3 regions of the Halomonas sp. LMYGS-3 genome follow, and region 3 is predicted to be linked to each of the others. Evidence: riboswitches for the same ligand, from Rfam matches in the RefSeq annotation. Region 3 holds a riboswitch; each other region holds the start of a gene.
The links. A riboswitch is a leader RNA that binds a small molecule or an ion and turns the genes downstream of it on or off. The one in region 3 is predicted to bind thiamine pyrophosphate.
Positions count from the first base shown of each region.

Region 1: it holds a riboswitch for thiamine pyrophosphate, as region 3 does, so the genes downstream of both, thiE (thiamine phosphate synthase) here and AC5W54_RS15090 (sodium:solute symporter family transporter) in region 3, are expected to answer to the same signal.
Region 2: it holds a riboswitch for thiamine pyrophosphate, as region 3 does, so the genes downstream of both, tenA (thiaminase II) here and AC5W54_RS15090 (sodium:solute symporter family transporter) in region 3, are expected to answer to the same signal.

Region 1 is NZ_JCAKFQ010000014.1:735-11,139, reverse strand. Features, by position in the region: gene AC5W54_RS13810 (ABC transporter ATP-binding protein) at 1-773, opposite strand, end outside; gene AC5W54_RS13805 (ABC transporter permease) at 770-1,594, opposite strand; gene AC5W54_RS13800 (ABC transporter permease) at 1,591-2,574, opposite strand; gene AC5W54_RS13795 (ABC transporter substrate-binding protein) at 2,571-4,184, opposite strand; gene AC5W54_RS13790 (DUF1826 domain-containing protein) at 4,181-4,852, opposite strand; gene AC5W54_RS13785 (CobW family GTP-binding protein) at 4,974-5,591, shown strand; gene AC5W54_RS13780 (DMT family transporter) at 5,717-6,592, shown strand; gene thiE (thiamine phosphate synthase) at 6,599-7,216, opposite strand; TPP riboswitch at 7,253-7,355, opposite strand; gene AC5W54_RS13770 (glycosyltransferase family 32 protein) at 7,399-8,187, opposite strand; gene AC5W54_RS13765 (ATP-binding protein) at 8,304-9,692, opposite strand; gene AC5W54_RS13760 (response regulator transcription factor) at 9,689-10,369, opposite strand.
Region 2 is NZ_JCAKFQ010000018.1:16,040-31,273, reverse strand. Features, by position in the region: gene AC5W54_RS15695 (CDP-alcohol phosphatidyltransferase family protein) at 78-830, shown strand; gene AC5W54_RS15690 (YceI family protein) at 881-1,498, shown strand; TPP riboswitch at 1,541-1,702, shown strand; gene tenA (thiaminase II) at 1,771-2,439, shown strand; TPP riboswitch at 2,527-2,649, shown strand; gene thiC (phosphomethylpyrimidine synthase ThiC) at 2,738-4,627, shown strand; gene AC5W54_RS15675 (porin family protein) at 4,801-5,304, opposite strand; gene AC5W54_RS15670 (acetate/propionate family kinase) at 5,691-6,878, shown strand; gene AC5W54_RS15665 (class I SAM-dependent methyltransferase) at 6,973-7,575, shown strand; gene AC5W54_RS15660 (thiazole synthase) at 7,620-8,420, opposite strand; gene thiS (sulfur carrier protein ThiS) at 8,444-8,644, opposite strand; gene AC5W54_RS15650 (YeiH family protein) at 8,644-9,711, opposite strand; gene AC5W54_RS15645 (GMC family oxidoreductase) at 10,032-11,663, opposite strand; gene AC5W54_RS15640 (TRAP transporter substrate-binding protein) at 11,890-13,116, shown strand; gene AC5W54_RS15635 (TRAP transporter small permease) at 13,131-13,691, shown strand; gene AC5W54_RS15630 (TRAP transporter large permease) at 13,703-14,980, shown strand; gene AC5W54_RS15625 (IclR family transcriptional regulator) at 15,068-15,234, shown strand, end outside.
Region 3 is NZ_JCAKFQ010000016.1:91,486-96,134, forward strand. Features, by position in the region: gene ilvD (dihydroxy-acid dehydratase) at 1-1,208, opposite strand, end outside; gene AC5W54_RS15085 (TenA family protein) at 1,297-1,992, opposite strand; gene AC5W54_RS15090 (sodium:solute symporter family transporter) at 1,992-3,395, opposite strand; TPP riboswitch at 3,385-3,505, opposite strand; gene AC5W54_RS15095 (hypothetical protein) at 3,623-4,303, shown strand.

The DNA.
Region 1 (10,405 bases), on a different contig from region 3:
GGCGGCGGGGCCGGCCAGCGGGCCGGTTCGGCGGCCAGCAGGCGCTGACCATAGTCCGTTTGAGGCTCGCCGAGCACCTGCGCGGCCGGGCCGCGCTCGACCACCTCGCCCTGGCGCAGGATCACCACCTCGCCGCCCAGGCGCCGGGCGACGTCGATATCGTGGGTGATGGTCAGCAGGGCCCCGCCCCGTTCCGGCGTGCGCGCCAGCAGTTCCACCACGGCGTCGCGGCGCGGTGCGTCGAGGCCCTTGGTGGGCTCGTCGGCGATCACGATGGTCGCGCCGCCGGCGCTGGCGGCGGCAAACGCCACTCGCTGCGCCATGCCGCCGGAGAGCTCGCCGGGCAGCTTGTGGCCGGCCTCCGCCAGCCCCAGCTCGGCCAGGTCGGCCCGGGCCGCCCGGCGCGCTTCATGCCTGCCGCGACCGGCCACGTGGCGATGGCTCTCGGCGACCTGGTGCACGGCCCGCATGGTCGGGTCCAGGGCGTGCCAGGGCTCCTGGGGCAGCAGCGCCAGGCGGCGGCCCCACAACGGACGGCGCAAGGGGCCGTCGGCGGCCTCGAAGGCCTCGCCGTCGATCGTCAGCCGGCCGCGGGCGGCGAGGCCGCGGGGCAGGGTGCCCATGATCGCCTGGGCGATCAGGCTCTTGCCGGAGCCGGTCTCGCCGAGCAGGGTGAGGCGCTCGCCTGGGGCCAGGCTGAGCGAGACCGGGGCGATGGTCACGCCATCGCCGTGGATCGCCAGGTCGTCGACCTTCAGCAGGGGTGCGGTCATCGGGGGTCTCTCCCGGCCAGCAGGTTGAGGCTCATCACCAGCACGAACAGCACCAGGATCGGCTGGGCCATGGCCCAGGGGGCCTCGTGGTAGTAGGGCAGCAGCTCGATCATCATCAGCCCCAGTTCGGCGGTGGGCGGGCGCAGGCCGACGCTGACGAACCCGAGCGCGGCCATGGCCAGGATCGCGCTGGCGGCGCCGAAGGCAGCCAGGGTCAGCACCTGGGGGGCGAGCTCCGGCCACAGGTGGCGGCGGAACAGGTAGAGCGGGCCGAAGCCCAGCAGGCGGCTCGCTTCGAGCTGGGGGGAGGCCACCAGCACCCGGGTGCGGGCGCGGACCAGGCGGAAGTACTCGATCCACAGCACCAGCGAGATACCGACATAGAGCGCCCAGAAGTTGCCCGGGGCGATGGCCACCAGCAGCAGCACCAGCAGCAGCCCGGGCAGCGCCAGGCAGGCGTCGGCCAGGCTGCCCAGCACGCGGTCCAGCCAGCCGCCGCGCCAGCCGGCGATCACGCCGAGCAGCACGCCGGGTACGGCGGCGGTGGCCACGCTGAGCAGCGCCATGCCGAAGGAGAGGCGGATGGCGGCGGCGAGGCGGGCCAGCAGGCTGCGGCCCAGGTGGTCGGTACCCAGCGGTTCGGCCAGCGACGGCAGCTGCAGGATACGGGTCAGCTGCTGGCGGGCCGGGTCGGCGTCGAAGAGCCACGGCACCAGCCAGGCGAAGGCCAGCAGCAGCGCCAGCATCGCCGCCCCCAGGCGCTGGCGGGGGCCGAGCGCCGGCAGGGGCAGGACGCGTAAGCGAAGAGCGAGGGTCGTCATGCCTGGCGCCTCCTGGGGTCGAGCAGGTGGCAGACGATATCCACCAGGGTGTTGAGCGCCACGAACAGCAGCCCCATGACCAGGGCGGTGCCCTGGATCATCGGCACGTCGCGGGCGACGATGGCGTGCACCAGGGCGTGGCCGATGCCGGGCCAGGCGAACAGCGTCTCGACCACCACCACGCCCTCGATCAGGTACACGAACTGCACGCCGAGGTAGGCGATCACCGGTACCGCGGCGTTGCGCAGGCCGTGGCGCAGGAAGCTCAGCCGCTCATTCAGCCCCTTGGTGCGCGAGAAGGCGTAGTAGGCCGACTGGGAGACGTCGGCCATGGCGTTGCGCGCCACCCGGCTGGAGACCGCCGCCAGGGCGAGCGCCAGGGTCAGCGCCGGCAGCACGCTGTGGGCGGTGCGGCCGTGGCCGGCGGCGGGCAGCCAGCCCAGCGTCACCGAGAACAGCAGGATCAGCAGCAGGCCCACGGCGAAGGGGGGCAGGGCGCGCAGCACGCTGGCGGCGACTTCGCTGACGCGGTCCAGGGCGCCGCGGGGCCTGAGGCCGGCGGCCAGGCCCAGCGGCGGGCCGAGCAGCAGCGAGAGCAGGACGGCGGACGCCGCCAGCCCCAGGGAGTGGCCGAGCTGATGCCACAGCTCGTGCACCACCGGTGCGCCGCTGACCAGCGAACGGCCCAGGTCGAACTGCACCAGGTCCCATAGCCAGCCGAAGTAGGCACCCAGGGCCGGCTGGTCCAGGGCCAGCTCGGCGCGTACCGCCTCGGCGGCGGCGCTGTTGACCATGTCATGGCCGTAACGCCCGGCGGCGATGCGATAGGCCATGTCGCCGGGCAAGGTGCGGGTCAGCACGAAGGTTAGGGTGCCGACCATCCACGCCACCAGCCCGGCCTGGAACAGCCGCTGCAGCAGCAGGCCGCGCAGGTCTGCCGTCCAGCGCGGGGTCATCCGTGACGTCAACGCTTGGCTCATTCGCTCCACCTCAGCTCATCGATGCGGTAGCTGCGCTCCAGCGGGTCGATGGAGAAGCCCTCGAGCGCGCCGTTGACCGCGGCGGTCTGCTGATACCAGGCCACGGGGATGACCGGCATGGTCTCGTTCAGGCGTCGCGCGACCTGCCCTGCCAGTTCGGTGCGGGCCTCGGGATCCGCCTCGTGGCGCAGGGTGTCGAGCCAGGCAGCCAGGTCGTCGTCGCGCCAGCCCATGGCGCCCCAGTCGCCGCCCATGGCGTCCGGATCGCTGCCGAAGTCGTCGAGCAGGGTACCGAGCGGGTCGGGCACCAGGCCGTAGTTACGGGCCATCAGGCCCAGCTCGAGGCTGCCGTCGCGGTGGCCCGAGGGGATCTCGCTGGCGTTGCCCACCGCCACCTCGAGCTCCACGCCCAGCTCGCGCCACTGGTCCTGCAGGGCGGTGGCGACCAGCGGCAGCTCCGGACGGTCGGAGAAGGTGCGCAGGGTGAGGTGGAACGGCTCGCCGTCGCGCTCGAGGGTGCCGTGGCCGTTCGCCTCCCAGCCCAGCTCGGCCAGCAGTTCGCGAGCCTGGTCGAGGTCCCGAGCCGCATCGCCCTCGAGGCCCAGGTGCCAGGGCCCGAGGCTTGCCGGGAAGAGCTCGGCGGCCGCGGCCTCCGGGTTGCGCAGCAGGCCGGCGGCGATGCCGGGGCGATCGATGGCCAGTCCCAGTGCCCGGCGGGCACGGTCGTCGTCGAGGAAGCGGTGCCCGGCGTTGACCTTGAGCACGATGGTGCGCGGCAGCGGTTCGGCGTGCAGCGCGAGCCGGTCGTGGCGGGAGAGCCGCGCGCGGCTGGCCGGGTCGAGGGTGAAGACGATATCGGCGTCGCCGCTCTCGGCCATCAGTGCCCGGGTCTCGCCGCGGCCCACCGCCAGGTAGCTGGCGCTCTCGATGGCGGGCGCCTCGCCCCAGTAATCGTCGAAGCGCTCCACGTCGAGCCGCTGCGGGGGTGCCACGGTTTCCACCCGATAGGGGCCGGTACCGATCGCCTGGGTGACCCGCCCCTCGTCATCAAAGGCGCCCGGGGCGAGGATCAGGGTGGTGGAGTGGGCCAGCAGGGCCGGCAGCGGCGCGAAGGGGCTCTCGAGCTGGATCACCACCTCGTTGCCATCGGCCGCAATGGCCGTGATGGGCGCCGAATCGAGCATGCCCGGCTTGGCCAGGGCGTGCTGCAGGCTCGTGGCCACCGCTTCCGCTGTCAGCGGGCTGCCGTCGTGAAAGGTGACGTCATCACGCAGGGTGAAGCGCCAGGTCAGGCTGTCTTCACTGGGCTGCCAGGACGCCGCCAGCCCCGGTGCGAGCTGGCCGTCGGCGTCGGTATCGACCAGCGTCTCGGCGACGCGCATGCGCGCGTAGATATAGCCCGAGGTGGAGGGGTCGGCGCCGGTGATCTCCCAGGGGGCGACGATATCCAGGCTGCGGACATCGGCCAGGGCGACGGAGGAGCTCAAGGCCAGGGCGAGGCCGGCGAGTAGGGGGCGGGGGTGTGGCATCTTGCAGTCTTCCTTGGTGGGGATGTCATTGAAGGCGGTGTCGTGGGTGTCGGCTCGTTCTGTGTATCCAGAGCGACTCATCCCGGGTCCAGGGCCAGCAGCAGGCGCCTCTCGCCCAGAGCAGGCCGGGGGCTGCGATGCACCAGGCCGCGTCCCTCGTTGCCGATCCAGCCGTCGCCCTTGAGCAGTGCCAGGTCGCCTGCGCCGAGCCGCCCGATCGCGGCGGGGTCGGTGACGATTTCCGGCTTGTCGGCGCGGGGTGCACCCAGGCCGGCACGATCGACGGCGTGCTCGGGCAGCCACTCGCTGCCGGGGCCGGCGTAGGTGGTCACCAGGCGTACCGCCAGGTTGTCGACATGGAAGCGTGGGCACATGGCCTCGTCGAGGAGGCGCAGGCGGATGCCGATGGTCTCGGTGTCGAACAGGAAGGCCAGGGCACTGGCGATGGTGCCGATATCATCCAGCAGGGCCGTGGCCTGATCGGGGGCCGGCAGGTGCCGCCGCAGGTCGGCTCGCATGGCCTCGCCGGGAGCCCCCCGCCAGCGCCAGTCCAGCCGGGCATCGGCAGTCAGCTGGGCCGCCACGCTGTCACGCAGGGGCTTCGGCAGCGTGCGTTCCATGACGGCGAGGGTGATATCCTCCTCGAAGATGCGCGGCAGCACACCGATGTCGTCTCCGTAGGCCCAGTGCGGGTAATCCGGGGGTCGGGGAAGCGGATCGTTCGGTGTCATGGGAAGCGGGGCGGCCATAGCGAGCTTCTCCTCGGCAGAAGATAAAGGTTACTATATAACATAACAAGTGTGCTCTCGGACAATACCCGCAGGCAGCGTCATGGATATGGCATCCTCACCACGGCGTCCACGGATACCCGTGACCGTCATCACCGGCTTTCCCGGCAGTGGCAAGACGACGCTGCTGAACCAGCTGGTTCGGCAGCCCGCGATGCGAGGCGCCCTGGTCGTGATCGATGAGTCCCCCGATATCGGGGGAGTGGTGAAGACGAGCGAGGGCTGTCTGTGTCACACGCGAAGCGGTGATCTGGGCGATACGCTGCGCGAGGCCATTGCGCCGGGGGGCCGGGAGGGAAGCTGGCCCTTCTCCCGAGTGATCATCGAGACCGCCGGACTGACCGACCCGACACCGATCCTGCAGACCCTGACGGGCGATCCCCGGCTGGTCGGCCGCGTGCGCATGGATAGCCTGGTCTGCCTGGTGGATGCCGCCAGCGGACTGTCGACGCTTCGGGCGCACCGTGAATCGGTACGCCAGGTGGCCATGGCCGATCGCCTGCTGATCAGCAAGACCGACCTGGTGGATGAGGAGGGCTTCTCGCGCCTGAGCCATCGGCTGGCCCGGCTCAACCCGGCGGCCGAGCAGATCCAGGTGGCCAACGGCAGGCTGGAGGCCTCGCTGGTCAGCGGTCCCCATCCCGCCATGACCCTCCGCGCAACCGCTCGGCGGCATGCCGCAGCGGCCGAAACGTCATAGGGATTGCCATCGGCGACCCGACGGTTGCCGTTTGTCTGCTAACGTCCTAGCCTGTCGTCATGTTCACGCCCCGCTGGCCCGCTCCGGACCGGCGGGGTGGTTTTTTGTGTCATCGGGAGGTCGTCATGTCGCCGTCGTTGAAGGGGATCCTGTTCATGTGCGCGGGTGTCTTCTGTCTGGCGCTCGGCGACGCCATCGCCAAGTGGCTGGGCGAGGTGCATTCGCCGCTGCAGATCATCTTCTTCCGTACCCTGGTGTCGCTGCCGCTGATCGCGCTGCTGGCACATTTCGGTGGCGGCCTGCGCAAGCTGCGCACTCGCCGGCCCGGCGTGCACCTGGTGCGTGGGCTGATCTACACCGGGACCATGGTCTGCTTCGTGCTCGGCCTGACCCTCTTGCCGCTGGCCGAGGCCACGGCCATCGCCTTCGTGGCGCCGCTGTTCGTCACGCTGCTCTCGGTGCCACTGCTCGGCGAGCGAATCGATCCGCCGGTGCTGGCGGCCTCGCTGGTGGGGTTCGTCGGGGTGCTGGTGGTGGTGCGCCCGGGCGGTGACGCCTTCCATCCCGGGGCGCTGGCATTGCTCGGCGCGGCGGTCTTCTATGCGCTGATGATGATCACCGCCCGGCGCTACGGTGGTCGCGAACACCTCTGGGCCATGGTCTTCTACATGACCCTGGTGCCACTGGTGATCACCGCGGTGTTGCTGCCCTGGGTGTGGCAGGCGCCACACGCCTGGCACTGGCTGGGGTTTCTCGGCTCGGGGATCGCCGGGATCGGCGCCACCGCCTTCATCACCCTGGCGTTCCGCTTCGCACCGGCAGCCATCGCCGCCCCCTTCGACTATACCGCCATGCTCTGGGCGGTGCTGCTGGGCTGGTGGTTCTGGGGCGAGATGCCCGATCTCTGGGTCTTCGTCGGCAGTGTGCTGATCATCGGCAGCGGCCTGGCGATCGCCTACCACGATCGCCGCACGACGCTGAAGCGTCGCCCCTCCTCCTGATCGCGGTCAGCGCGGCGGGAAGAAGGCCCGCGCCGCGGCCTCGGGGTCCGGCGTGCCGCAGATCGCCGAGATCACCGCCAGGCCCTGGGCCCCCGCCGCCAGTACCGCAGGGACGTGCTCGGCCTTGAGGCCGCCGATGGCCACCGCGGGCAGGGGGCTCGCGGCGACCAGCGAGGCCAGGCCGTCGACGCCCAGCGGCGTGGCGTGGTCGTGCTTGCTGGGCGTGGCGAATACCGGCCCGAGGCCGAGGTAGTCGAGGGGGCCAGGATCGAGGCGAGCGAGTTGCTCGTGGGTCTGCACCGAGAGGCCGAGTAATGCCCGCTTGCCAAGGACGGCGCGGGCGAGGGCCACGTCACCGTCATCCTGCCCCAGGTGCAGGCCGTCGGCCCCGGCGGCCAGGGCCACCTCGAGGCGGTCGTTGACGATCAGCGGTACGCCGCTGCCGGCCAGGGCGGCCTTGAGGCGGCGTGCCTGGTCGGTCAGCTCGGCGTCGGAGGCGTGCTTGTCGCGCAGTTGCACCAGCGTCACGCCGCCGCGCACGGCGGCAACCACCGTGTCCACCAGCCCGCGGTCGGCGCAGAGGTCGGGGTCGGTGACCAGGTAGAGCGAAAGATCGAGTGGCATGCAGTCCTCCCGGCCGGGAGGTGCAGGCAAGCGGAAGGCAGGCGCTGCACGACTCCCTACGCCGGCATTATCCGGGTCAGGTTCCAAGGGTGCGTCTCAGCCACGGCACTCTGTCGCCGTGGCGCCCCTGTCGTCGACTTCCTACTATCCACACCCGCCTGCCTCCTGTAAAGCGCCCGGGCTCAGGCCGCCTCCTCCCTCACGACCGCGACGCGCTGCTGCTCCCGGTTCCACTTGCCCTGCGGCTTGTCGAGGTACTGGAAGTATTCGTTGGTGAAACTGCCCTGGGTACAGGCATAGCGGTAGAGCACGGTGTCCAGGCTGTGGATGTCCAGCACCCGATTGAACACCCCGGGACCGGTCATGTCGAAGACACCCCTGATCGTGTTCGCCTCGATATTGGTGTTGATCGCCCGGATCACGGCCGCCAGCTCGGGGGTGTGGGGTTCGCTGGCGATGAAGAAGTTGTTGAGGGTGTCGCGCTTGGTGCGGATGAACAGCGACGACCGATCGGGCCCGAGCAGGCGCCCGAGTGGCCACGTCAGGTGGGCGTCGATATCCAGGTAGACGCCGCCATGGGCCTGCAGCACCAGGACCCGCCAGAAGTCCGCCTGGGCGGCGCCGATCTGCAGCCGGGAATAGTTTCTGAAGGTGTGTTCGGAATAGTGCTGCCTGATGAAGTCGGCGCGGGCCTCGGTGATCATGAAGCGATATTCGAAGCCGGGCGCCATGAGGCGGTTGAACAGGTAGTTCAGGTAGACCGGCAGGGTCACGCGGTCGGTGAAGTTGGTCTGCCAGAGGATGCGGGGAATGGCGGTCGGCCGCCGGCTCCGGATCCAGGGGGCGGCCTTGGCCGGCAGGGTGAAGCGCTTGTCGGGGAAGACGAAGTGGAAGGCGTAACACGCGAGCTTGAGCAGGTTGGCAACGAGCTTGATCAAGCGGGTGGTCAGCAGTCTATGCAGCGGCTTCATGGGGATGCCTATGGTGTCGGATTCGAGAGCGGCGCGCAGAGGAATTGCGCCGCGTACCGGCTCCATCGTCCGGGGTGAAGCTTAAGGCTGACTTAAGAAGAGATGATGATCCGGCGTCAGTTGCGTTCTTTTCGTCGCGGCAGGATGGCCACGGCGCGCAGCCCCCGGGCGGGGGCGTCTTCCAGCACCAATCGCCCGCCGTGGCGCTGCAGAAGCCGGTCGACGATGGAGAGCCCCAGGCCGGCACCCGCGCTCGGGCCAGCCCGGTGGAAACGCTCGATCACCCGCTGGCGCTCCTCGGCCGGGATGCCGGGCCCCTGGTCGTCGACGTGCAGGGTGACCCGGTCATCGCCCGCCGACAGCGTGATCCGGATCGTCCCGCCATCGGGGGAGTGCTGCAGGGCGTTGCTCACCAGGTTCTGAATCAGGGTGTCGATGGCACCGGGTTCGACCCGCAGCTGCCAGTCGGCGCCCTCGTCGGCGTCCAGGCATATCTCGAGGCCGCGCTCGGCAGCCAACGGCGAGAGCTTGGTCAACGCCTCCCGGGTCTCCTGCAGCAGGTCGCCGTCGCGTCCGGTCTCGGTGGCGTCCTCCTCGGGGTCGAGGCGAGCCAGGGTGAGCAGCTGGGTGACCAGACGGGTGACCCGGGAGACGCCATCGCGCAGCTTGTCCAGCGCCTCGCTACGATCCTCGGGGGTCTCGGCTGACAGGGCGTTCTGGGCGTGCAGGTCGAGCACGGCCAGCGGGGTGCGCAGTTCATGGGCAGCATCGGCGATGAAGCGCTTCTCGCGCACCCGCAGGCCGCGGATACGCTCCAGCAGACGGTTCAGGGCGCCGACGATGGTGTCCAGCTCGCGGGGCAGGGGGCGCATCACCAGCGGCTGCAGGTTGTGCGGGTCGCGCCGACGAAGCTGCTCGGCCATTCGCGACAAGGGGCGAAGGCCCCAGCCGATGGCCCACCACAGCAACAGGGCCAGTATCGGCAGCCCGAGCATGTCCGGCATCAGGGTGCGCAGGGCGATGAGGGTCACCAGTTCGCCGCGGACGTCTTCACGCTCCCCCACCAGCACGCGCAGAGGCCGTTCCGGATGGCTCAGGGCATAGACCCGCCAGCCGTGCCCCGCCAGGCTGGTGTTCTCGTAGCCCTCGGCCAGCGACGTGAGCGGCGCCTCCGGGGCGCTGGCCGAGCGCAGCAGCAGGGTGTCGTCCTGCCAGATCTGGAAGGCGATCTTGCTCTCGTAGCGGTGCCCGGCGATGCGCTTGTCGGCCTGCTCGGCACGCTGCAGGGCGCTGTCCAGACTGGCCAGCAGGGGAGCGAGCTCCTCGGCGGCCAGCGGTGCCTGCATCAGCCCTTCCAGCAAGCGGGCGTTCTGGGCCAGGTTGGCGTCGAACAGCTCCTCCACCTCATGGGCGGCATCGCGGTAGCTGGTGATGCCGAGCGCCAGCACGCTCAGGCCGAACACCAGGAGCACCACCCCGAGGGTGCGGTGAAGGATCGAGCTCACGGGACCTTGCCCGGGGCAGGACTATCGAGGACATAGCCGATGCCGCGCAGCGTGCGGATCAGCTCGGGACAGAGCTTGCGGCGCAGGTGGTGGACGTGCACCTCGATGGCATTGCTCTCGACCTCCTCGTCCCAGCCGTAGACCAGCCGGGTCAGGGTATCGCGAGTGAAGACCCGTCCCGGGTGGCCCATGAACTCCTGGAGCAGGGTGAACTCGCGACGCGAGAGCGGCACCGATTCGCCGTGGTAGCTGACGCTTCGGGTATCGGGGTCGAGCCGGATGCCGTGCACCTCCAGCACGTTGCTGGTCTGCCCCTGGCTGCGGCGCAGCAGGGCGCGCAGGCGCGCCTTGAGTTCGGCCACCTCGAAGGGCTTGACCAGGTAATCGTCGGCGCCGGCATCCAGCCCCCGGATGCGGTCGTCGACGGCGTCCCGGGCGGTCAATACCAGCACCGGCACACGGTTGCCGCGCCGCCGGACAGCCTCCAGCACCTGGAGGCCGTCGAGGCCGGGCAGCCCCAGGTCGAGGATCACCGCATCGAAGGGTTCTTCGCCCTTCAGGGCGGTCAGGGCCGAGCGGCCGTCGGCCAGCAGGTCGACGGTGTAGTGTTCCGGCTTCAGGGCCTGGCGGATGCCCGCGGCCAGGCTAGGGTCGTCTTCCACCAGCAATATGCGCATGTCGTGTCCCGAATCACTCCTGTAGCTGACCGAGCA
Region 2 (15,234 bases), on a different contig from region 3:
GTTGAGACTGTGGTTCCGCTGATGGTCAGCATAGCGACAAAGGGCCGGCATCGTCGCCGCCGCCTGCCGGAGATCGCATGTCACGCCTCGCCCCGTTTCAGGACCTCACCCCGGCATCACGGGCCGGGACCGCTGACCGCCTCGTCCTGGAGTTGGCGACGGGGCTCATAGGCCTGCTGGCGGCCGGCGCCATGCTGCGGCTCTGGCTTCAGGCCAGCCCGACCGTGCCGCTGGCGGCCATGGCCACCTATCTCGTGCTCGCCGGGCTGCTCCTGCACCGACTGCCGGACCGTGGGCGCGGGCTGGGCTGGGCCAACCGGGTCACCCTGGCGAGGGGCGTGCTGGTGGCACTGCTGGCCGGCGCGGTGACCGACCCCGAGCTGCTGGCGACGCAGGGCAGCCTGTTCGCCGGCGTGGCGCTGACCGCCCTGCTGCTCGACGGCCTGGACGGCTGGGTGGCTCGGCGCAGCGGCACCACCAGCCCCTTCGGGGCACGCTTCGACATGGAACTGGATGCCTTCTTCATCCTGGTGCTATGTCTGGCACTGATGGTGCTCGGCAAGGTCGGCCCCTGGATACTCGCCATCGGCGCCATGCGCTACGCCTTCGTGCTGGCCGGCCGGCGCCTACCCTGGCTGAACGCTACGCTGCCGGAGAGTCGCCGCCGCCGGGCGGTCTGTGTCTGGCAGGTGGCGGCATTGATGATCGGCCTGCTGCCGGCCGTCGGTGCCACGGCCACGACCTGGCTGGCGGCGACGGCCCTGGCCGGGCTCGCCGGATCGTTCGGCACCGACATCCGGTGGCTCCATCGCCACGCCGGACACGGATGACACCTTCGCTTGGCCGGCCAGCCATGACTCACGAATCCGGAGGACCCACGATGTCCACGACACACCCGATCCATCGCATCCTGAAGTTGCCGGCGGCCGCCGGACTGGCCACGGGACTCGCCCTCGCGGCCCTGCCCGCCGCCGCCGAACCCCATACCTACGAGATCGACCCCGAGCACTTCTCCGTCGGCTTCTTGACCGAACATGTCGGCTATGCGGACTTGCTGGGCATGTTCCTCGAGGCCAGTGGCGAGTTCGTCTATGACGAAGAAACCCGGGAACTGCACTCGGCTCGGGTCGAGGTCGCTGCCGACAGCGTCTTCACCAACCACGAGGAGCGCGACAACCACCTGCGCAGCAACGACTTCCTCGACGTCGACCGCCACGCGACCATCGTCTTCGAGGCCACCGGCTTCGAGGCTCACAGCGACAGCGAGGGCACCCTGGAGGGGGAACTGACCCTGCTCGGCGAGACGCGCCCGGTGACCCTGGACGTCACGCTCAACAAGGCCGAGACCTACCCCTTCGGTCATGAGCAGTACACGCTGGGGCTGTCGGCCCGTACCACCATCGCACGCAGCGACTGGGGCATGACCTACGGCGTCGACAACGGCATGGTCGGCGACGAGGTAGCGCTGATCTTCGAATTGGAGGCACTTCGCCAGTAGTCGGGGGGCTGGAAAGTCGCCGCCAGCCTGCTAGACTGGCTCCGACGCTTGACGGGGTGCCGGTGAATCCGGCTGAGATGGCGCAGGCTGACCACCCGGTCACCACCAGCGCTGGTCCCGTGGAACCTGATCCGGGTAAGCGTGGCGATGCCTTGCCGCACCGCCACGCCCGAACCGGCGTAGGGAATCAGGCGGTGGGCCTTGTCGCTGTCGCCCCACCCCCTCGTTCCCCACCGCCCGCACCCCGGATCGTCATCATCACCGGGGGCATGATGGGCTACCGCTTCACCGATCTGACTGCCGCTTGCCATGACGACTGGCGCGCCTATGTCGAGCACGATTTCGTGTGCCGGCTCGGCGACGGGACCCTCGAGACCGACGCCTTCCGCCACTACCTGCAGCAGGACTACCTCTTCCTGATCCACTTCGCCCGGGCCTACGCCCTGGCCGCCTACAAGAGCCGCACCCTGACCGACCTGCGCCAGGCCCATGAGGGGCTCAAGGCGATCCTCGACGTGGAGCTCGATCTGCACGTAGGCTACTGCCGCGAGTGGGGTATCGGTGAGGAGGCACTCGCCCGACTGCCCGAGGCGCGGGCGACGATGGCCTATACCCGCTACGTGCTCGACACCGGCAACCGCGGCGACCTGCTCGACCTGCACGTGGCGCTGGCGCCCTGCCTGGTCGGCTATGGCGAGATCGCCAACTGGCTGAACGCCCAGGCCTTCACCGTACGCGGTGAGGCCAACCCCTATGACGCCTGGATCGCCATGTACGAGGGCGAGGAGTTCCAGGCCGCCATGGGCGCCGAGATCGCCTGGCTCGACGCCCGCCTGGCCGAGGTGACGCCGGCACGCCTCAAAGAGCTCTGCGCGGTGTTCCGTGATGCCACCCGACTGGAGATCGACTTCTGGCAGATGGGGCTGGATCGCGCATTCTAGCGCCGCTGGTCCTATCGCCACTCGCCCGTTGGCCCTGGTCAGGCCGCCCCCCGGGCGTTACACCGGTGATCGAGCGATCACCCGACCACACGCTTGACGGGGTGCCGTTGACGACGGCTGAGATCATGCCTCTCGCCATGGAGAGACAGCATGGATCCCGTTGAACCTGAACTGGCTAGGACCAGCGTAGGGATCAAGCGACACGCAGCGCGGCCATGCCAGCCACTGCCCCTGTCCTCCCAGCTGTCCTCCCTGACAACGACCCCAGACGTGACAACACCCCAAGGGAGAACACCATATGAGCAAGACCGCCCACTTCCTCGCCGAGACCGCCCGGGTCGACGAGGCCGCCATCCAACCGCTGCCCGGCTCGCGCAAGGTCTATGTGGAGGGCTCGAGACCCGATATCCGCGTGCCCTTCCGCGAGATCTCGCTCTCACCGACCCGCACCTCCGGCGAGGACGAGGAGAACCCGCCGCTGCTGGTCTACGACACCTCCGGCCCCTACACCGATCCCGAGACCACCAATGACCTGCGCCGCGGCCTCCCCGAACTGCGCCGCGCCTGGATCGAGGAGCGCGGCGACACCGAGTTCCTCGACGGCCCCACCTCGGAATACGGCCAGCGCCGTGCCAACGACCCGACGCTTGCTCAGCTGCGCTTCGACCTGACCCGTACCCCGCGCCGCGCCAAGGCAGGCAAGAACGTCACCCAGCTGCACTATGCGCGCCAGGGCATCGTCACGCCGGAGATGGAATTCATCGCCATTCGCGAGAACCAGCGCCGCCAGGCCCTGGGTACGGAAGAAGTCGAACGCATCCTCGGCCACCAGCACCCGGGCCAGGGCTTCGGCGCCCGCCTGCCCGAGGAGATCACGCCCGAGTTCGTGCGCGCCGAGGTCGCTGCCGGCCGTGCCATCATTCCCAACAACATCAACCACCCGGAGTCCGAGCCGATGATCATCGGCCGCAACTTCCTGGTGAAGATCAACGGCAACCTGGGTAACTCGGCGGTGACCTCTTCCATCGAGGAGGAAGTGGACAAGATGACCTGGGGCATCCGCTGGGGTGCCGACACCATCATGGACCTCTCCACCGGGCAGAACATCCACGAGACCCGCGAGTGGATCATTCGCAACTCGCCGGTGCCGATCGGCACCGTCCCGATCTACCAGGCCCTGGAGAAGGTCAAGGGCGTGGCCGAGGACCTCACCTGGGAGGTGTTCCGCGACACCCTGATCGAGCAGGCCGAGCAGGGCGTGGACTACTTCACCATCCACGCCGGCGTGTTGCTGCGCTATGTGCCGCTCACCGCCAAGCGCGTGACCGGTATCGTCTCCCGCGGCGGCTCGATCATGGCCAAGTGGTGCCTCTTTCATCACCGGGAGAGCTTCCTCTATACCCACTTCGAGGAGATCTGCGAGATCTGCAAGCAGTACGACGTCGCCTTCTCACTGGGCGATGGCCTGCGCCCCGGCTCGGTCGCCGACGCCAACGACGAGGCGCAGATGGCCGAGCTCAAGACTCTCGGCGAGCTGACTCATATTGCCTGGAAGCACGACGTCCAGGTAATGATTGAGGGCCCCGGCCATGTGCCCATGCACCTGGTCAAGGAGAACATGGACAAGCAGCTCGAATACTGCGATGAGGCGCCTTTCTACACCCTGGGGCCGCTGGTCACCGACATCGCGCCCGGCTACGACCACATCACCTCCGGCATCGGCGCGGCGATGATCGGCTGGTACGGCTGTGCCATGCTCTGCTACGTGACCCCCAAGGAGCACCTCGGCCTGCCCAACAAGGACGACGTCAAGACCGGCATCATCACCTACAAGATCGCCGCCCACGCCGCCGACCTGGCCAAGGGCCACCCGGCCGCCCAGCGCCGCGACAACGCGCTGTCCAAGGCGCGCTTCGAGTTCCGCTGGGAGGACCAGTTCAACCTCGGCCTGGACCCGGACACCGCGCGCGAGTACCACGACGAGACCCTGCCCAAGGACTCCGCCAAGGTCGCCCACTTCTGCTCCATGTGCGGGCCCAAGTTCTGCTCGATGAAGATCAGCCAGGAGGTGCGTGACTACGCCGCCGAGCACGGCCTCGACGGCGACCAGGAAGCGGTCATGAAGGGCATGGAGGAGCAGGCGGAGAAGTTCCGTAATGAAGGCGCGGAGCTGTACAAGGAGGTATGAGCTCAGCCGGACAGTACGCTGACCGATCGTCACAGGGCCGCCTCATGCGGCCCTGTGTCGTTTCGTGGGTTTCAGGAAAATGGAGGCACAACGACTCCCGACGCAAGACGCCCCCGCCGCAAGCGCGACGAGGGCGTCCTTGTTGGCCTCGGTGAGGCCGGCAGACCCGCCGATCAGAACCGATAGGTCAGACCGACACTGGCAGCGTCGAAGTTGAAGCGGGACTTGTCGAGGTAGCGCATGTAGTCGGCGCCGACCGCCAGGTTGGGGGTCAGGTCGAACTCGGCACCGGCCCCATAGGAGAAGTCGCTCTCGCGATCGACATCGAGGTCCACCTCGGTATAGCCGGCCAGGCCATAGAGGCGGAACTCGTCGGCGAGGGGCAGGATGCCCTTGGCATAGGCCCCCACCAGATAGTCCAGCTCGATCGGGCCATCCGACCCGCCACTACCCAGATGGCCTTCCACGGCGAAGTAGTCGTTGAACTGCGCACCACCACGCAAACGCAGCCCGGTGCCGTCACGATCGGGGGCCCGGTCGCGGTCGAGCTCCCAGAACATGGCGTCGCCGCCGATGTAGCCCTGCATGGCCATGGGCTGCTGGGCCTGGGCGGTGGATGCGAAGGCACCTGCCAGCAGCAGCGCCGCTGAAGCAGAGGAAATGGCAAGGATCTTCATGGTGTACCTCCAATTAGGAAACAGCGTTTCCCTACGCGCAGATCATTCTGGTACAGCTCGAGGCAAGGCGCAAGCCCTATCGGTCGGAGCGCAGTGTGCTAGACGGCACGAGGGCTTCGCCGCGCGACTGGGAGCGGACGGCATGCACGGCTCTCCGACGCACCGCAGGCTGCTGGCAGCCTGTCGGTCCTAACGCTGATCTACTGCGAAACCTGGCCTTTCGGCCAATTTCATTCGATCTGCTTCGTTAAATAGCTCGCTATTCGCCTCATCAGATCGATAAACTTGACTCGAAAACCGTATTTCTCGCGACGATCGGTCAAACCCAACAGGCTAAACTGACGCCCTATTGCCCTTGTCGCTCTGCCTGTTTCCAAGGACTGCCGATGAACGACCCGGTGCTGGTCATCAACTGTGGCTCTTCCTCGATCAAGTACGCCCTGATTCCCACCGCCCCCACGCAGCCGCGCCAGGCCGGGCTGGCCGAGCGCCTGGGCAGCAGCGATGCCCGCCTGCGGGGTAGCGACAGCCGCGGCGAGCCTTTCGAGCGCGAGCTGTCCGGGGCCGACCATGCCCACGCCCTGGCGGCGATCCTCGACAACCTCGAGGGACGGATGCCCGGCGCCGTGGGCCACCGCATCGTCCACGGTGGCGAGCGCTTCACCCGGGCCGCCCGCATCGACGACGAGGTGGTCGCGGCCATCGAGGAGAGCGCCGTCCTGGCGCCGCTGCACAACCCGGCCAACCTCCTGGGCGTGATCGCCACGCGCCGGCTATTTCCCGAATTGCCCCAGGTCGCGGTGTTCGACACCGCCTTCCACCAGACGCTGCCGCCGCGGGCGCATCGCTACGCCCTCCCGGAGGCGCTCTACCGAGACCATGGCATCCGCCGCTACGGCTTCCACGGTACCAGCCACGCCCATGTCAGCGCCCGTGCCGATGCCCTGAGCAGCCTCGAGGGAGGCGGCTGGCTGACCGCGCACCTGGGCAACGGCTGCTCCACCTGCGCGGTGTGGGAAGGCCGCAGCCTCGATACCAGCATGGGCCTGACGCCGCTGGAGGGCCTGGTGATGGGAAGCCGCAGCGGCGATGTGGACCCGGGCCTGCATGCCCACCTGGCACGACGGCTCGGCTGGACACTGCCGCGCATCGACGAGGTGCTCAATCGCGGCAGCGGCCTGTTGGGCCTCTCCGGCCTGACCCACGACCTGCGCGAGCTGGAAGCCGCCGCCGAGACGGGCCATGCCGGTGCGCAGCTGGCCATCGAGGTGTTCTGCTACCGCATCGCCAAGTCGCTGGCGGCGCTCTCCTGTGCCCTGCCCCGCCTCGACGGTATCGTCTTCACCGGCGGTATCGGCGAGAACTCGCCACTGGTGCGCGAGATGGTGGTGGGCCACCTGCCCCACTTCGGCCTCGGCCTCGACCGCGCTGCCAATGCGGCGACGGTATGCGGCCGTGAGGGCCGCATCGACGGCCGCCACCCTGCCGCCCCGCGGTTGTGGGTGATCCCTACCGACGAGGAGGGTCGCATCGCCGAGGAGACCCGACATCTACTGGGGAAATCCGCCCGATGACGCCCCGCGCCTCCTTGGTGCGCCCTTTCCCACTCGCGTCTACCGGCCTAGAGTGGAAGGATACTTCGTTCCAGACGCAGCAGGAGGCACGCCCATGACGGCGCAAGACCGACCCACGGCCTTGGCAGGAAACGGAAGACGCGCCCAGCTATCGCTCTTCGCACGCAACTTCTTCAAGCATCCCCGCATGCTGGGCTCGATCATCCCCAGTTCTCCCTTCCTGGTGCGACGATTGCTCGAACGGATCGACTGGCAGAACACCCGAGTCATCGTCGAATACGGGCCCGGGGTCGGGACCATCACCCGGGAGCTCCTGCGTCACATGCCACCGGAGATGACCCTGCTGGCGCTGGAGACCAACCAGGAGTTCGTCGACTTCCTCCAGCAGTCGTTGCCGGATCCCCGGCTCAAGGTGGTGCAGGGCTCCGCCGAGACGATCCAGGCCGAACTGACCCGTCTGGGGCTGCCCGCCGTCGACTACGTGCTGGCCGGCATCCCCTTCAGCACCATGCCGGCCACGAGCCGCGAGTCCATCCTGATGAACAGCCTCGACGCGCTCTCGCCCCAGGGCTCCATGCTGATCTACCAGTTCTCCTCCAGGGTGTTGCCCGACCTGCGCCGCGTCTTCTCCGACGTGGAGTGCGATTTCGAGCCCCTCAACATCCTCCCGGCGAAGCTCTACTACTGTCGCCCCTGAGGTGGGTGCCCGCCGACCGCATCGACCGGAGAGAGGAGCCGCCCTCAGCTCCTGATGCAACCGGCAACGGGTGATGAGGGCTCGGCTCGCTCCCGGCGGGGCATTCGCCCCGCCAGGTAGGCCATGCGCCCTGCCTCGACCGCCAGCCGCATCGCCCTGGCCATCTGGATCGGCCGCGGCGAGTGGGCGATCGCCGAGTTCATGAGTACGGCATCACATCCCAGCTCCATCGCCATGGCGGCCTCGGAGGCCATACCGATACCGGCGTCGACCAGTATCGGAACACTCGCCTGCTCGATAATCAGCCGAATATTGTGCGGATTCTGGATGCCGCACCCCGAGCCGATGAGCGACCCCAGCGGCATGACGGCACAACAGCCCAGCTTCTCGAGCTCCAGGGCCACGATGGGGTCGTCGCTGGTGTAGACCATGACGTCGAAGCCATCACGCACCAACACTTCGGCGGCCTTGAGGGTTTCGACCACATCGGGATAGAGCGTCTTGTCGTCGCCCAGGACTTCGAGTTTGACCAGGCTGTGCCCGTCCAGCAGTTCGCGGGCGAGCTTGCAGGTCCGGACGGCGTCGCGGGCATTGTAGCAGCCCGCCGTATTCGGCAGCAGGGTATAGCGCCGTGGCGACACCACATCGAGCAGGTTCGGCTCATCGGGGCACTGGCCGAGGTTGGTGCGCCGCACGGCGAAGGTCACGACCTGAGTGCCACTCGCCTCCAGGGCCCGGGCCGTCTCGTCGAAGTCCCGGTACTTGCCCGTTCCGACCATCAGGCGCGAGTCGAAGCGCCTGTCCGCCACCATCAAGGGCGCATCGTCCAACCTTTTCTCACGCATTCCGCATTCCTCATTATTCGGTCTCAGCCACCGCCGATGGCATGCACGATTTCGATATGATCGCCATCGGAAATCCGCACCTTGTCGTGGCGACTGCGTGGCACGATTTCCGCATTCAACTCGACCGCCACGCGCCTGCCCTCCAGCCCACTGGCCACCAGTAGTTGGCGGATAGTCGTCTCCGGGCTCAACCGGCAGCGTTCGCCATTGATCCAGGCCTGCATCAGACACCCACCACGCCGAACAGAATGAACGCCAGCACCAGCACGAGCAGGAACAGGGTTTCGGCCACCATCAGGATGACCGGCTTCCACCCCACGACGGCCAGCTTCTGGAAGGAGGTCTTGACCCCCAGCGCCGCGATGGCCGTGACCAGGCACCAGCGCGAGAGATCCGTCATGCCATCGGCAACACTCACTGGAATCACGCCCAGGCTGTTGATGATCACGAGCACGACGAAGGCGACCAGAAAGCCGGGCAACCTGGGGACCTTGCTCCTGCCCTCGCGGCCTTCGCTATGGCGGAAGAGGAAGGTGAAACACATCACGACCGGCACCAGCATCGCCACCCGCATCAGCTTGACGAAGGTGGAGACGTCCCCGGCCTCCTCCGAGATCAAGTACCCCGCCCCGACGACCTGGGCCACGTCATGGATCGTGCCTCCCAGGAAGACCCCGGCCTGCTGGCCCGTCAGGCTCAACACTCCCGCGACCAGCGGATAGAGCACCATCGCCGCCGTCGACAGCGTCGTGACCCCCACCACCGTGAGAATGGTGTTGCGCTCGCTGTTGGCCCCGCGCGGCATCACTGCCGACAGCGCCAGTGCCGCCGAGGCGCCACAGATGGCGACCGCACCTCCCGTCAGCAGCCCCATGTCGCGATGCAGGCCCATCAGCCTGGCCAGCAGCACCCCCATCAGGATGGTCAGGACCACGCCGGCCACCACCGTGACGATCGGTCCGATACCCAGCGACGTGACCTGTTCGATGGTGATCCGCACGCCGAGCAGCGCGACGCCGAAGCGCAGGATGGCACGAGCCGCAAACTCGATGCCGGCGACACAGCGCCCCTCCTCCGACAGGAAATGCAATGACATGCCGAACAGCAGGGCATACAGCAGCGTGGGACCACCATAGTGGTCGGCAATGAACGTCGTGGCCAGGGCAATGGTGATGCAGATCAGCACACCCGGCATGACCTGACGAAGCCAATCGCTCCCTTGTGGAAACCCTTTCTTGAGCATGGCAGCACCGGCCTTACCGGTCAGTCTGGTCGCATTCTTGCGAGTCATGTCATCACCTTGTTACGCTCGATCATGGCCATACGGGAGCGCCATTCACACTAGAAAGTCCGGCAGTCACGGAAAGAGAGGACACGCGAACCGTCCTCTTCTTCACGACGATGAATAACGCAGGCTGGGGAGCGGGATCCCGATCGGCCGGTTCGTCATTCCCGCAGCGACCCATGCACTGGATACATCAATCGTGCCCATGGCAGAGTATCAGGGTTAGAGCCAGATAGCCCTTCAACGTGAGACCAGACTGTGGCATATCAATGAGATACCGCCGATGTAGCAGGCCGTTAGCCTAAGTACATGGCGGGCATGAGGCTTCAGGAAGCCTTCTCCATGGCGAGATGATCCTCCTTGATCATGTCCGCCGCTTTTTCAGCAATCATGATGGTGGGCGCATTGGTGTTACCGGAGACGATCGCCGGCATGATCGAGGCATCCACCACGCGCAGTCCCTCCAGGCCATGCACGCACAACCGCTCATCCACCACCGCGAGTGGATCATGCCCCATCTTGCAGGTACCGGCCGGGTGATAGATCGTCTGGCTGTGTTGGCGAGCCGCCTCGAGGAGTTCCTTGTCACTCTGATACTGCGTCCCAGGCACGTACTCCTCGGTGATCACCGAGGCCAGGGGGTGCTGTTCGGCGATCCGCCGCGCCACCTTGATGGCATCCACCGCGACCCGGCAATCCTCTTCTGTACTCAGGTAGTTGGGCTGGATCGAAGGGTAGACAGCGGGGTCGGGGCTGGTGATACGAATGGAGCCACGACTCGTGGGGCGCAGCTGACAGACCGATGAGGTGAAGGCCGAAAAGGGGTGTACCCCTTCGGCTGGCTTGTCGGCACTCAGGGGCTGCATATGAAACTGGATATCCGGACGATCGAGTCCTTCTCGAGACCGGGTAAACACACACACCTGGCTGGCGGCGAGGGTCAGGGGGCCGGTACGGGTCAAAAGATACTGGGTGCCCACCGCGAGTTTCTTCAGGGGGTGGCGTACCTCGTCGTTGAGCGTTCGACAACGAGTCTTGAACACTAGGCGGACCTGCAGGTGATCTTGCAGGTTCTCGCCCACCCCCGGCAGCTCGTGCAAACACTCGACCCCTACCTCTTCGAGGTGCTCGGGGTCCCCGATGCCGGAACACTGCAGGATCTGCGGCGAACCGATGGCACCGCTGGCGAGCAGCACCTCGCGGGTGGCCCGCACTCGTTCCAGGTGCTCACCGCAACGATACTCGACTCCTAATACGCGCTTGCCCTCGAGCAGCAGCCGCTGGCAGTGCGCTCGCTTGATGACGGTGAGGTTGGCGCGCTTCAGGGCCGGCCGCAGAAACGCCTTGGCCGTCGAGCAGCGGAAGCCTTTGTAGGAGGTCTGCTGGAAGTAGCCCACCCCTTCCTGGGTCGCCCCGTTGACATCGCGATTCTCGGGAATGCCGGCAGCCTTGGCGGCCTCGATGAACCGCTCGGCGATCTCGCGTCGCAGACGCAGGTCCGACACCTTCAACGGCCCCTCCGTGCCGTGATACGGGTCGGCACCTCGCTCCTGACACTCGGACTTCTTGAAGTAAGGCAATACGGAGGCGTAGTCCCAGCCCGCGTTTCCCGCTGCGGCCCAGTCATCGTAGTCCTCGCGCTGCCCCCGGATATACAACAGACCGTTCAGGGAGCTTGACCCCCCCAGAACCTTGCCACGCGGCCACTGCAGGCGACGTCCATTGATGCCGGCATCCGGATCGGTGAGGTAACACCAGTCCGTCGCGGGATTGTGCATGGTCTTGAAATAGCCGACGGGGACATGGATCCAGGGGTTCCAGTCGGCACCGCCCGCCTCCAGCAACAAGACCTTCGCACCGGAATCCTCACTGAGCCGATTGGCGAGCACACAGCCTGCCGAGCCGGCCCCCACGATGATGTAGTCAAAGGCTTCTTGCTTGTATATTGTTGATTTCATGGCAATAACACCAATATCGATACGTTATGTCTCGTTAAGATTGGATCAGAACCATCGGACTGTCAATAATGGTATTTTTTGTATCGAAATATCTTGTAAAATCACCAAGACCGTCCTACCTTGAGATCGTTCTCCTCATTTTCACCACTCAGTGAGGCGAGGAGTCTGGCAAACGCCACACACCATCCCATCACAAGTCCAATCACCAAACGCGGGAGCCCTGCTCATGAAATCACCGATTGGTAATGTATCTCGCCGGGATTTTCTGAACATCTCGGGACGCTTCGGCCTGACTTCTACCCTGATCGCCGCCTCCGGGCTAGGCGCTGGCCTCACCGCCAGCAGCCTGGCCAGGGCCGCGGAACAGGAACAGCAGCGCCGCTACCAGACCGAACCGAAGTTCCAGCTGCGCTTCGGTGCCTCAGGTTTCAACGAGCGCAACCTCGACATCCAGAAATCGGGACAGCTGTTCTTCGCACGCGACCTCGAGGAGCGCACCAACGGTGCGATCCGCGTGGAGTTCATGGGGAGCAACGAGGTCTGCAACCAGCTCGACTGCGTCAGCAAGGCCCAGCAAGGGATCGTCGATATCTTCTCTGCCTCGACACAGAACTCCGCGGGGGGCGCGCCCTACCTCAACATCCTCGACTTCGCCTATATGTTCCCGAGCGTCGCCTCGATGTTTCACTTCTTCTACGACAAAAGGAGTGAGACGCTCCTTCGCGAACCGCTGCGCCAGCGACACAACCTGCAGTTTCTGTTCACCCACTGTGACCTGCGCGGCCTCATGCTCGGCCTGAAGTGGCAGGACGAGCCACTCGTTACCAGTCTTGAGCAGCTTCAGGGCACCAAGAACCGTGTCACCGGGACGCAGCTCGGGCGCATCGCCATGGAGCAGTTGGGGCTGAACCCCGTTCCCGTGGCCTGGGAGGAAACCCTGGATGGGCTGCGTCAGGGCCTGCTCGACGGGGCGGAGACCTGGATGAGCGCAGTGGCCTATGCGGGCATGGCTCCCGTCGTTTCCCAGGCGGTCGATCTGAGGTTCTTTGCAGGCACCGAGCATACCGCGATGAACCTCTCCAAGTTCGAGAGCCTGGGTAGCGAGCTTCAGGAACAGGTCATGGAATCGGCCTACTGTGCGCAGGTTTTCACCCATGGCATGAACGAGGCGGGTCGCTACCAGATTGTCGGCGCCACCGAGCACCCGGCCGCGGGTACCGTGTTCGCCGAGCACAACGTCCGGGTCGCCCCGCTGACCGACGAGATCCGTGCCCAGGCCGAGGAACTATGTGCCCCGGAATTCAATCCCGAGCCGTGGGAGCAGTGGCGTGAGCGCCTGAACGCCTGGGCAGGTGACGTGGATATCTACAAGGAAATTCACGGCATCGCTCGAGAGATACCCCGTGACATGGCAGCAGTCAATGTCAAGCCTCAGCGCTGGTGGAAGGGCTGAACCGGAGGCTCATCATGGCAAACCACAATTACCAACAAACCCAACCAGCCACGATGTGGCTGGTTCCCCTACGCTGGCTCGATGAGAACCTGGAGAAATGCATCATTCTGCTGTCCTACTCCGGGATGTCCGGCATCATCTTCGTGGAGGTCATCCGTCGTTTCTTTTTCAACCTTCAGGCCCCCTGGAGCACCAGCATACCCGTGCTGCTGTTCCTCTGGCTGACCTGGTTCGGCGCCTCGCTCAACGTCAAGAATCGAACGCACTTGTCGCTCAATGAGATCCGCATGCGCCTGCCCTATACGGGCCAGTTCATGTGCCTTGTCCTGGATGCCGTACTGTGGATCGGCTTCGGCATCATGGTGATCAATTTTACCATCGATCAGGTACAACTGGCCTACAACAACTTTGCCATCGTCCCGGGCACGGACAACATCATGCAATGGTGGTTTTACCTGGCGACACCGGCCGCCTGGGTGCTGATCATCTATCGTGTTCTACAGAACCTATTCGCTGACTGGCAACGCTTTCGACTGCGCAAGCCTTTCAACCTCCAACCCTCGATAATGGATTAGGAGGACAGATCATGACAGACGGTCTCCTTATCGGCCTGATCACCACAGGCGTGACGCTCTTCTTCCTGCTCGGTGTACCGATCTTCCTGGTCATCGGGCTATGGGTGGTCGGCACCAGCCTGGTCATCGACTTCACCCTGGCTAACATCGGTGTGACCCTTTTCCAGGGCCTGAGCTTCTTCGGCCTACTCGCCCTGCCCCTGTTTATCCTCACGGGTGACCTGATCAATGCGGCAGGAATTGCCAAGCGGCTCTCCGATTTCTCCTACTCGGTGCTCGGCTGGCTACGAGGCGGCATGGGGATGTCGACACTCGGCGCCTGTGGCCTCTTCGCGGCGATCTCGGGCTCCAACGCCGGCACCACGGCGACCATCGGCTCGATCATGCACCCTGAGATGAAGAAGAACGGCTACGATGAGCGGTTCTCGGCGGCCACCGCGGCATGCGGGGGTACCGTCGGTATCATCATTCCACCGAGCATCATCTTCATCGTCTACGGCTTCATGATGAACCTGTCGATCAGCGACCTTTTCATCGCCGGCATGATTCCCGGGGCCATGATGGTACTGGGGATGATGGTCGCCTGCCATCTGGTCGCCCGGCGTCATGGCTGGGGAACCCTGATCCCCTTCAAGGTCAAGGACAGTACCGTCTTTGCACGCAAGGCCTACCTGGGCTTCGCCACCATCGGCGTCGTCCTGTATGGCATCTACTCCGGCAAGTTCTCGCCGACCGAGGCCGCCGCCATGACGGTAGGCTTCACCATGATCGCGGGGCTGCTGATCACCCGGGAAATCAGCATCTTCCGGCTGCCCTCCATCATGCTGCGCTCCGGACAGATCGCCGGCATGCTGGCACCGCTGATCGCCATCTCGGTGGTGATGCAGCAGCTGCTGTCCGTGCTCGGTGCCGGCCAGATCCTGCAAGGGTTCTTGCATGAGCTTGGCAACTACTATGTTATTCTTGGCGCTTGCATGGTGATGATCCTGCTTGCCGGCATGATTCTGGAGAGCCTGCCTGTCACCATCATCCTGGCCCCTATCCTGGCGCCGATCGCCCAGAGTGCTGGCGTGGACCCCATCCACTTCTCGGTAATCTTCCTGGTGGGGGCGGCCATCGGCTTCGTCACACCGCCGTTCGGCCTCAACCTGTACGTGGCGAGCAGCATCACCGGGATTCCTTACCTCAGGCTGGTGCGCTACGTGATACCGTACTTCATCGCGCTGATAACCGCCTGGATCGCGATCTCCCTGTTCCCACCACTTTCCATGTTCCTGGTCAACCTGTGACACTGCAGCAGCGCGGCAGGCCTCCTTGGGCCTGCTGCGCTATCATCGGGCCCAGTCTCGCCAGTAAGCTCGTCATAAGGAAAGCCCATGTCCAAAGACGCCCCCACCAACACCACGCTCCTGCGGGCGATCAGCCTGCTCGAGGAGATCGCCACGGCCGAGCACAGCATTACTGCCGCGGATCTCGACAAGCGACTGGACATCCCCAAGCCGACGATCCACCGCCTGCTCAAGCAGCTCGAGGAACAGCAGCT
Region 3 (4,649 bases):
CCCTCCTTGCCGGTGATCTTGGCCACCGCCCCCTCGGGCGCCAGGTTGCCGTAGAGGATGCGCAGGTGGCTCTCGGCCTTCAGCGGTGCCTCGAGCGGGGCGATGATCGCCTGTCCCTGGGGATAGGGCGCCACCCCGGCCAGGTTCTCGGCGAGCGTCTTCCCCGTCACCGTCAGGCAGTCGCCGTGCAGCAGGCCGGCATCGAGCAGCGTCTTCATCAGCGGCTGGATACCGCCGATCTCGACCAGTTCGCTCATCATGTAGTGGCCGCTGGGGCGCAGGTCGGCGAGCACCGGCACCCGCTTGCCGATGGCGGTGAAGTCCTCGAGGGAGAGCTCGACCCCGATGGTGCTGGCCATGGCGATCAGGTGCAGCACCGCATTGGTCGAGCCGCCCAGGGCGATCACCACGGTGATGGCGTTCTCGAAGGCCTCGCGGGTCATGATGTCCGAGGGCTTGATATCGCGCTCGAGCAGTTCGAGCACCGCCGCGCCCGCGGCTTCACAGTCGTCACGTTTCGCCTGCGACACCGCGTTCTGTGCCGAGCTGCCCGGCAGGCTCATGCCCAGCGCCTCGATGGCCGAGGCCATGGTATTGGCGGTGTACATGCCGCCGCAGGAGCCGGGCCCGGGAATCGCCGTCTCCTCGATCTGCTTCACCTCGATCAGGTCGAGATCGCCGCGGCTGTAGGCGCCCATGGCCTCGAACACCGAGACGATATCGGTGTGGCCCTCTCCGGGCAGGATGGTGCCGCCGTAGACGAAGACGCTCGGCCGGTTCAGCCGCGCCAGGCCCATGAGGCAGCCCGGCATGTTCTTGTCGCAACCGCCGATGGCCACCAGGCCGTCGAAGCCCTCGCAGCCGGCCACCGTCTCGATGGAGTCGGCGATTACCTCGCGCGACACCAGCGAGTACTTCATGCCTTCGGTGCCGTTGGCGATGCCGTCGGAGATGGTGATGGTATTGAAGATCACCCCCTTGCCCCCGGCCCCGTCGGCCCCGTCGCTGGCGCGACGCGCGAGTTCGTCGATATGGCTGTTGCAGGGCGTGAGGTTGCTCCAGGTCGAGGCGATGCCCACCTGGGGCTTGGTGAAGTCGCTGTCGGTGAAGCCCACCGCGCGCAGCATGGCGCGGCTGGCGGCCTTGCCGGGGCCATCCACCACCGGCGCGGAGTGGCGGCGACGGGGATCCTGCGGCGTATCGCTCATGGGGCGGACTCCTCTGGTCGATCGGGGTTGACCTTCAGAGGGTGGCTGGCGAAGGCCGGCCTGGCAACCCGCCCCGCCGGCGATGGCCTCAGCGGGAATGGACGGCGTCGTGGAAGGCCCGCTCCTGGACCACGGTGTCGCGGAAGCACTCGGCCATGCGGGCGAAGGCGGCGTCATCGAGCGCCTCCGCCTCCTCGTCCAGGCGCCGACGCAGCCAGTCCACGAACTCCTGAAAGGCGGGGTTGTCGTGCAGATCGATCCACTCGCCCATCAGTGGATGCAGCCCGTCTATGCGGGTCACGCGCAGCGCCCACTCGAGGTAGACCCACTCGGTGACCACCAGCACCGCCAGGATCTCGGCGTAGTCACCGCCCTGGCCGGTGACGTGCAGCAGCTCACGGAACGCCCGGGTCTGCGGCAGGTAGATCGGCGCCTCGCGCTGTGACGCAGGCACATCGAAGGCCTCGAAAGTGCACTGGAAGGTGCTGTTCTCGTCGCTCGTCAGCATGCCCATGAACTGGCCCAGCACCACGCGGTCGGCCATGCTCGGCGCGCGGCCGATAGCGTGGCCGATAAGCGCGGTGAAGGGGTCGACGAAGCCGTAATCCTGCACCATGTAGGCGGCAAAGTCGTCACCCGCAAGCCGCCCCTCGGCCAGGGCGTCGAACAGCGGATGGTACACCGTGGCCGACCAGTCTGGCTCGCTGATCTCGCGCAGCCAGTCGGTGATGCGCGCCGATGCATGTCCGGCGGCCCAGGCGTTCCAGTCAGAGCGTGTCGTCATCAGGCGTCTCCCTTGCTTGCCAGGTGAAATTTCGCCCCCGGGCGCAGCCAGGCGATCAGCAGGCTGGCCAGGGTGGAGGCGACCAGCGCCCCCAGGAACGGCGCCAGGGTCGGGATGCTGTCGGGGAAGCTGGCCGCCAGCACCCCAGCCGCCAGGCTGCCCTGGGCGATCCAGCCCGGCACCACCGCGCCGAGCAGGCCCGCCACCCCGCCGGCCACCGCCGCCAGCGGACTCATGCGCCGCCACAGCCCCAGCAGCACCGGCACCACAATGGCCGCGCAGAGCAGGTCGGCGATCAGGAACAGCCGCAGCACCGAGAAGCCCTGAAGGGCCACCCAGATCACCGGCGCCATCAGCGCCACCGTGACGAGCCGCGCCGCGCGTACCGAGAGCCCGCGCCTCCCGGAGCTTGCCACCGCCATGGAGGCGATGGCGTTCTGCAGGGTGTCCACGCTGGAGGCCACCAACGTTACCGCCAGCACCAGGGCCGGCAGGCCCAGCCAGGCCGGTGCGGCGGAGAGCAGCGCGAAGAAGGGAATCGGCGGCTCGCCCAGCGGCAGGGCGTGCATGGCGGCGAGCATGCCCAGCCCGCCGATGGCCATCACCACCAGCAGGCTGCTGGCCCCGCCCAGCAGCGCCCCGCGTCCCAGTGCACGGTCATCCTCGGCCGCCCAGATACGCTGCCAGTAGCCCTGGTGGAAGAGGTTGGCCGCGGTGACCGCGATCACCAGGGTCAGCGCCACGGAGAGCGCACTGCCGGTGGGAATGGACGGCATCACCGCCCCGGCCGGCATGGGCGGCAGCCACCACCAGGCCACGCCGCCGACCAGCACCAGCAGGGCCAGCAGCAGCCAGGCCTGCCAGCGATCGGTGGCCAGGCTCGCTCTCAGGCCGCCCAGGGTGGTGTAGACCAGGGTAACCACCGCCACACCGAGGATCACCAGCGAAGGCGGCACGTCGGAGAGCAGCGCGGCGATGGCGCCGATGGCGGTCAGCTCGGCGGCCAGGAAGATGGCCATGTAGGCTACGGAAACGAAGGAGACCCAGCGCCGCACCCCGGCGCCATAGCAGGCCTCGGCGAACTCGCCGATGCTGCGCCCTTCCGGCAGGTGGCGTCGGATGGCCGGGCCATAGAGCCCCAGTATCAGAAACGGCAGCGACGAGCCGATGGCGTAGCCGGCCAGGGCCACCGGGCCGACGAAGGCGCCGATCTCCGGCGGGGCGAAGAGGATCCAGGCACCCATGCTGGAGGCCAGGAACGACAAGCCGATGGCCTGCGCACCCTGGGAGTTGCGAGCGGTAACGTAGTCATCGAGCGGACCGTCGGCCCGGCGGGCCCTCAGGCCGAGAACGGCAAAACAGAACAGCGCCGCGCCGAGCACGGCAGACGTCAGGTAGGGCATGTCGCGCTTCCTCCGCCGGTGTGAACCGGATCAGGTTCCAGGGTCGGTGCCATGTGGCGCCCTCTCAGCCCCGACCCGAGCAACGCGGCGGGACTCCCCTGGCGACAGTGGATGTAAACTCGTGAACGAACCTCAAGTTATGGCCACAAGGGCCGACATAACGCTCGACCCACTAGAATGACACAACGCCACCGGATTTCGAACGTCCCCCTCGCAGGAAACCGCTCATGCCGTTTACCGAAGCCAAGGAACACGCCCCCGGGCGCCTGCACGCGATCTTCGCCGATCCCTACTCCGCCTTCGACAACCTGGTCCCCGAACGCTATCTGCACCTGCGCGTGGCCGTCGACGCCCTGATCGGCCGGCCGATGGCCGAAAACCGGTTAACGGTGCGCGTGATCCACGGCTGGGAGAACGGCTACTTCGAGCCCGCCGATCTCAAGCACAGCGACCATCGCGTCGGCTCCCTGAACGACCTGCGCGATGTCGCCACCCGCTATCACCGGGCCTTCGAGGCACAGCAGCCCCTGCCCCGTGACGATGCCTCGCTGCTGGCCGAACCACTGGCCGCCGCCATCGCCGCCGCCGAAGCCCGGGGCCAGGCGCTGGACGGCGAGACCCGCACCAGCCCCGCCCGCTGGCCCACCTTCGCGCGGGGGCTCACGCTCTACACCTTCTTCAAGGTCTATCACCGCCTCACCTATGGCGAGGACGACGCCTACCGCTCTGTCCACTGCGAGACGCCCGATGGCCCCCGCGAGATCCACGAATTCCACCTCGAGGAAGGCGAGTTCGCCGTGGTCACCCCCGCCGATGGCGCGACCGGCGACAGCGTGCTGCTGCTGCACGAGAGCCAACTCGCGCCGGTGCTGCAGCTATTGGAGGAGTGTACAAATCCACACTTTTGATTAGACTGATTTGATGTACTGTTTCAGCTCGAGGTGGGCAGATTGCTGAATAATGACGAGATAATACGACAAGCAGCGTTTTCACGATTGACCAGGATTGTTCAAGAATTTGGATACGATGTGCCCTGGAGAGCGATAGCAGAGCCAGTGCCCATAGGTAATGACTCGTTCCTACTTGCCAACCTAGCACAGGGAATTTTCAAGCCGCGCCAGCTACGGCGCGGAATACTTAGCATTAAAACCGTCATTCGGAAGAATGGCGCATCAAGTAAATATCCCCCGGCAAAGCCGGGGGCTTTATTTTGTTAGCCCCTCAAAGGGGCAAGAATTTGAGCCGCCTGAAGGC